3 regions of the Streptomyces sp. NPDC094032 genome follow, and region 1 is predicted to be linked to each of the others. Evidence: riboswitches for the same ligand, from Rfam matches in the RefSeq annotation. Region 1 holds a riboswitch; each other region holds the start of a gene.
What was found. Region 1 has a riboswitch for cyclic di-AMP ahead of ABTZ54_RS21900 (C40 family peptidase). Riboswitches for the same ligand answer to the same signal wherever they lie in the genome.

Region 1 (2,193 bases):
CGAACCGTTGCGGGGGCAGCCCAGCGATCTGGACATCCACGCCCGGGAATTGCTGCGCCAGCGGGAGCTGGTCGTCGGCCTCCTGGCCGAGCACACCGGCCGGAGCCGCGAGCAGGCCGCCGCCGACACCGACCGGACCACCGTCCTGGACGCCCCGGCCGCCCTCGCGTACGGGATCGTGGACCATGTGGTGCGCAGCCGCGGCCGCGCCGCCGGCGCCGGGGAGGGGTGAGCCCGCCGTGGTCCCGGAGCCGCCGCCGCTCCCCGCACTGACGCGCGCCGAGGGCGAGTTCGTCGACAGCTACCTCGAAGTCGTCGACCTCCTGGGGCGGATCAATCCATCCAGATCCACGCATACCTATGGGGCGCTCCGCGCCGCCCAGGCGCTGGTGGGACGGGCGGCCGCCCTCCGCGATGCCCTGACGCTCATGCATATGCGGGGCGAGAGCGAGGTCCACGCCGACACATTGGCGCGCGCGTTACGGGTGTTGGACGGAGAGCGACGGGCCGGCCGGGTCACCGTCCCCGAGGAGCCCGCGAGTTGACACTCCCGCGTGTCGTGTCGAGGGCCGGCCGGGGCACGGGGGCCGCAGAATCGCTCCCCCGTTCGGCGTAGTCGACACATCGACATCAAGCTCATACGAGTTGCGCCACAGAAGTACACATCTGGCGGAATCGGGCTTTCCCTCGCAGGTGGAGGGCTCATCGGCCAAAACTCCGAAGATCGAGAAACCCGACTGTCCACCCGTATGGATCAGTCGTGAGGAGCCTCACATATCGCCGTTTCAGCTCGGATTTCGCCCTGCCTGTGGGTCAAGATCCTCGACGACGACAAGCCCCCGCCACCCACGGCGGGGCGGTCCGGGCGGACGCCGAGTCCTGCCGCTGTCCCGGACGTCTGGTCGACAGGAGTGGATCGGCAGGAGTGGAGGACCCGAGCAGTACGGGACGTTCGCGCAGTGTGCGGACGTTCCTCGGGGTGAAGCCGCAGCCGCGGCCGGGCATCTTCGCCTGCCCGAACCCGACAGGTCATCCTTCACAGGCGGCTGACGAAGGGTTGCGCATGACTGCGCAGATTCATGTCCCGTCCCTGCTGTCCCGGGCCGGAGCCGTCTCGGCTCTCACCCTCGCCGCCGTCGGCGGCACGCTGCTCGCCCCAGGAGCGGCGCCGGAGGCCCAGGCCGCGACGTCCTACGCCAACAAGGCCTTGAACGTCGCCGCCTCGAAGAAGGGATCGCCCTACAGGTACGGAGCCACGGGGCCAAGTCGCTTCGACTGCTCGGGCCTCACGCTCTACTCGTACAAGAAGGCGGGCAAGACGCTGCCCCGCACCGCGCAGCAGCAGTACAACAAGACCCGGCACATCTCGGCGGCCGGCCGGCAGAAGGGGGACCTGGTCTTCTTCCATTCCGGCGGAAGGGTGTACCACGTCGGAATCTACGCGGGTAACAACAGGATCTGGCACTCGCCGAAGACCGGCTCATGGGTGAAGCTGGACAAGATCTGGAGCTCGAAGGTCTATTACGGCCGCGTCCGCTGATGCGCTGACGCGCTGACGCGCTGAACGACGGTGCGGGAGGAGCGCCCGGTGGCGCCGCCGGCCCCTCCTCCCGCCCGACACCCCTCGCCCTCGCCCTCGCCCTCGCTACGCGGCCTGCGTCGTGGGCCAGGGAAGCCTGATCCAGACCGTCTTGCCGCCCTCCTCCGTGGGCGTCACCGAGAGCCGCCCACCGGCCTCGGCCGCGAGATAGCGGATGATCACCAGGCCGCGCCCGTTGTCCTGCTGCACGGCGGCGGGCAGCCGCTGCGGCCAGCGCGGATGGCTGTCGGTCACCCCGATGCGCAACAGCTCCTCGCGCTCCAGGCGGACGTCGACCGTGAAGGTCGGCGACTGGCCGAAGGTGTGCTGGACGGCGTTGGTCGCCAGCTCCGAGACGATCAGCCGCACCGACTCCGCGATGTCGTCCGCGTCGTCGAGGTCGCCGAGCCCCCAGGACCCGAGGACGTCGGCGACGTACCGCCGGGCGGCCGACACCGAGGCGGGATCGCTCGGCAGCGTGACGGTTGCTTCCTGGTGATCTGCCATGGCGACACCGCCCCTTTCCCACCGGGCACGGACCCGGACTGCGCTGCGCGCCACACTGCCACCGATCGCGCCGCCCTGGGTGGCGATCGGCCAAGATATGCGGATAT
Region 2 (2,193 bases), on a different contig from region 1:
GCCTCCGCGGCGGACGCCCCGACCTGGGACCGGGTCGCCGAGTGCGAGTCGGGAGGCGCGTGGAGCGCCAACTTCGGCAACGGGCTCTACGGCGGTCTCCAGTTCACCCAGGAGAGCTGGGAGCGCCACGGCGGCCTCGCGTACGCGCCGAGCGCGGACCTCGCCAGCCGGGCGCAGCAGATCGCCATCGCCGACAAGGCGCTCGCCGCGGGTGACACCCAGTGGGCCACCTGCGCGCCGATCGCGGGCCTGAAGAACGACGGCAGGAAGCCCGCCGTCGCGCCCGGCGCCGCCGTCAAGCCCAAGGCGTCCACCGGTCCGGTCGCCGAGTCCAACCGGACCGACGGCACCCCGGCCGGCTCCGGGGCGAGCACGACGACCCCGGCCACCCCCGCGACCCCGTCGGGCGGCGCCACGACCGCGCCCGCGACCCCGGCCACCCCCGGCGGCTCCGCGACGCCCGGCACGCCGACGACGCCGGGTACGCCGGACGCGTCCGGTACGCCGAGCGCTCCCGGTACCCCGGGTACCCCGGGTACCCCCGCTACTCCCGGTACGACGGATCCGGCCACCCCCGGCTCCGGCAAGCACCGTGGTGACGCCGCGCCAGAGCAGCCGGGCAATTCGGACGCCACGCCCGAATCCGGACGTCACGCCGCACCGGCTGACGGGTCGGCGGATGGCGTGACCGGCGGTAACGCGACGGCCGAAGGCACGGTCATCGGGCAGAAGTCGGACAACTCGGGCAAGGCTGGCGAATACACCGTCAAGCCGGGTGACAGTCTGTCGGACATTGCGCAGGAGAACGCGCTGCCCGGCGGCTGGACCGCCCTCTATGACGCCAACAAGAAGACGGTCGGCGTCGACCCGGACCTCATCCTCCCTGGTCAGAGCCTTGAGTTGACGCCTGCGCCCGCCCCGGCGGCGGAGTAGTTCGTAGCTGAATGTCCGTTATGAGTAAGTGAGACATGGGTCTCTCTTGCCGAACTGGCGTGTCACGTCCGCAAAGTTTGCTCGCGTCGCCCCTCACCTGCGTAAACACCCCTCCCCGGGGAGCAAGTAGGGGCGATTTTTCCGGGTTGATGGTCTTTGAACTTCCGCCGGGTCTATGTCTACGGTCGTGACCGCTCGCCACCGCGGGCCCCGTCGACCGGTAACGCCGAATCCTGCCGCCGACCGATGGGAACAGTCGTCGCGTCAGCGCCGAAGGCAGGAGCGGGGGACCCAAGGTAAGTGCCGGCCCCGGCCGTTGAGACAGACGGCCGACGATCGGCTTGGGGTGAAGCCGCGTGCAAGGACACGCGGCCGGGCAACTCACTACGCCCGAACCCGACAGCTCACCTCGTAGGCGTCGGTGAGGAGAATTCCCATGCTGTTTTCCGGCAACAAGGGCAAACACCGTCGTCCCTCCAAGGCCACCCGAGCCATCACGCTCGCCGGTGTCGCCGGTGTCGCCGTCGCCGCCCCGCTGATGACCGCGGGCACCGCCTCGGCCGCCACCGCCTCCGAGTGGGACGCCGTCGCCGCGTGCGAGTCCGGCGGCAACTGGTCCATCAACACCGGCAACGGTTACTACGGCGGCCTGCAGTTCTCGGCCTCCACCTGGGCCGCGTACGGCGGCACCGCCTACGCCCCGACCGCCAACCAGGCGTCGAAGTCCCAGCAGATCGCCATCGCCGAGAAGGTCCTGGCCGGCCAGGGCAAGGGCGCGTGGCCGAGCTGTGGCGTGGGTCTCTCCAGCGCCACCTACAACGGCGGCTCCGCCTCGTCGAGCCCCTCCAGCTCGTCCTCTTCCTCGTCCTCCAGCTCCTCCTCGTCGAAGCGCTCCACCGAGCAGCCGACGACCCGCAGCGAGCAGCGCCAGGCGCCGAAGGCCACGCAGAAGAAGACCGTCTCCAAGAAGACCGTCACCACCCCCACCGGCCAGAAGGTCAAGAAGGGTGACGGCGAGTACAAGGTCGTCGCCGGCGACACCCTCAGCAAGATCGCCCAGGCGCACGGCGTCAAGGGCGGCTGGGCCAAGCTCTTCGAGCTCAACAAGGACGTCGTCACCAACGCCGACCTGATCTACCCGGGCCAGCAGCTCCACCTCAAGTGAGCTTGACGACCCTCCCGCGGTGACCACCCCGGCCCGGAGCGCCCTTCCCCCGTGCGCTCCGGGCCGGGGTTTCCCCGTTCGGGCCCTTACCCATC
Region 3 (2,193 bases), on a different contig from region 1:
TGCCTATTCCGCTTCTCCGGGAGGAGCGGCGGATTCTCCGGGAGGAGCGGCGGACCTCAGACGGTCAGGCCCTTCGACCGCAGCCAGTCGGCCGGGTCGATGCCGCCACCGGACGGGGTGTGGACCTCCAGGTGGAGGTGGGGGCCGGTGACGTTGCCGGTGGCGCCGACCCGGCCGATGGTGTCGCCGGTGCCGACGGACTGGCCCGCGCCGACGGTCATCGAGGACAGGTGGCAGTACCAGACCTCGGTGCCGTCCGGCAGCTCCAGGACGATCCGGTAGCCGTACGAGCCGGACCAGCCGGCCGACTTCACGGTGCCGCTGTGGACGGCCTTGACCGGGGTGCCGGTGGGCGCGGCGAAGTCCAGGCCGGTGTGGTAGCCGGAGGACCACATCGAGCCGGCCTCGCCGTAGGTGGAGGTGATCGTGTACGAGGAGGTGGGCAGCGCGTAGCTCGCGGCCAGCTTGGCCAGGCGCTCGGCCTCGGCCTTCGCCGCCGCCTCCTTGGCGGCCGCCTCCGCCTCGGCCTTCGCCTTCGCCTCGGCCGCGGCCTTCTCCGCCGCTGCCGCCTTGGCCGCCGCCTCGGCCTTGGTCGCGGCCTCCGCCGCGGCCTTCTCGGCGGCGGCCTTCTGCGCCGCCTCCTTCTCCGCGGTGTCGGCGGCGGCCTGCTGCTGCTCGGCCTGCTGGAGGATGCGGGCGCGCAGCGCCTCGCCGGCGTCGGCCTGCCGCTCGCTGCCCGCGGGCGCGTCGGCGGAGGCGGTGTCCTGGGGAGTGGTGTAGGTGAGGGCGGTGAGCGGCTGCGGGTTGTTCGTGACCTCGGTGCTCGCGCCGGAGTCCTTCTCGTCGCCGCCGATGAGGTCGCCGATGCCGGGCAGTTCGGAGGCGTTGGGCAGGCCGAGGTCCGGCAGGGCTATGGCGACCGGGGGCTTGTCCTGCGCGGTGGCCAGGCCGCCCGCGCCGACGGCGGCGATGACGCCGACACCGAGGACGGTGGAGGAGCGGGCGAAGTTGGAGCGCTGCTTGACGACCCGGTGACGGCCGCCGGAGCGGTTCTGGGCCCGCAGCGAGTCCTCGGTGGGGTTCCATTCCTCCCCGCCCGTGCCCGCGGCGCCGTAGGCGCCGAAAGAGTCGAAGGGGGCTTCGGGAGCGGGGGTGTTGGAGGCCACGGAGGCGCTCTCCTTTCCTTCCTTCTCGCCTACCGGGTTAGCTGACGGGTTCGGAGCAGGAAGGTCTCCTACGGGTGTGCCGCACGGGTGCGGCGTGGCCCGATTCACCCCAAGTGGTGGTTCCCCGGTTCCCTTGCGGAATTCGGCGCACGCGCGCGGTGCCGTCTCTTGCGACGGCTGGGACGACCGCGCTGCGTTATCGAACGTTAATAGACACGGCCTCCCGATTCCAAGCCGTTCCCCTTGATCATTAGCTGAATTGACAGGGAATGGCCCGACTTGACCCCCAGTCAGACGGGATCCCGGTCACACCCAGAATCTGACGTTGTATCAATTGTTATCGGAGTGACACCCCCCGACTACGGCCGGTCACCGCCCTCCGGCGAGGCCCCGCCCGGCGGCACCACCGGCATCGTCCGCCGCCGCTCCTGCTGCCCAGCCGCCGGGCGGCTCACCGCAAGGAGCGCCATGTCGTCGGTCGAACCACCGCCCGTGTGCCGGCGCACATCCGCCACCAGCGCGTCCAACAGCTCCTCGGGACCGGGGAAGAGCCGCCCCGCGAGCCGCGCCGCCGGATCGTAGAAGACCCCCCGCGCGTCCCGCGCCTCCGAGAGACCGTCCGTGTAGAGCAGCAGCGTCGCACCCGCCGGGTACGGCGTCTCGTCGGCCCGGTCGGGCCACGCCGCCAGCTCCGCCATCCCCAGCGGCAGCGCGGCCTCGCTCGGCACCAACCGGTCGAGCCCGCCGTCCCCGTACAGCAGCAGCGGCTCGGGATGCCCCCGGTTCACCACCCGTACGAGCCCGTCGCCGCGCGGGATCTCCGCGAGGACCGCCGTCGTGAACCCCTCGAAGGCGTCGGGCCCGTCCCGCCGGGTGCCCTCCCGGTCCAGCGCCCGGTCGAGACGCCGCGCCACCCCCTCCAGCGTCGGCTCCAGCTCGGCCGCCTCGCGGAAGGCGCCGATGACCACGGCGACCGCCTCCACCGCGTCGAGCCCCTTGCCCCGCACGTCGCCGACGACCAGCCGTA

Region 2: it holds a riboswitch for cyclic di-AMP, as region 1 does, so the genes downstream of both, ABTZ54_RS21125 (transglycosylase family protein) here and ABTZ54_RS21900 (C40 family peptidase) in region 1, are expected to answer to the same signal.
Region 3: it holds a riboswitch for cyclic di-AMP, as region 1 does, so the genes downstream of both, ABTZ54_RS06185 (M23 family metallopeptidase) here and ABTZ54_RS21900 (C40 family peptidase) in region 1, are expected to answer to the same signal.

What each region holds. Positions count from the first base shown of each region.
Region 1 covers NZ_JBEOUE010000015.1:135,677-137,869, forward strand. Annotated here, with positions in the region: gene ABTZ54_RS21890 (ATP-dependent Clp protease proteolytic subunit) at 1-232, shown strand, start outside; gene ABTZ54_RS21895 (hypothetical protein) at 186-545, shown strand; cyclic di-AMP (ydaO/yuaA leader) riboswitch at 886-1,060, shown strand; gene ABTZ54_RS21900 (C40 family peptidase) at 1,064-1,540, shown strand; gene ABTZ54_RS21905 (ATP-binding protein) at 1,646-2,086, opposite strand.
Region 2 covers NZ_JBEOUE010000014.1:148,458-150,650, forward strand. Annotated here, with positions in the region: gene ABTZ54_RS21120 (transglycosylase family protein) at 1-933, shown strand, start outside; cyclic di-AMP (ydaO/yuaA leader) riboswitch at 1,192-1,366, shown strand; gene ABTZ54_RS21125 (transglycosylase family protein) at 1,370-2,098, shown strand.
Region 3 covers NZ_JBEOUE010000003.1:21,201-23,393, forward strand. Annotated here, with positions in the region: gene ABTZ54_RS06185 (M23 family metallopeptidase) at 57-1,166, opposite strand; cyclic di-AMP (ydaO/yuaA leader) riboswitch at 1,179-1,324, opposite strand; gene ABTZ54_RS06190 (PP2C family protein-serine/threonine phosphatase) at 1,526-2,193, opposite strand, start outside.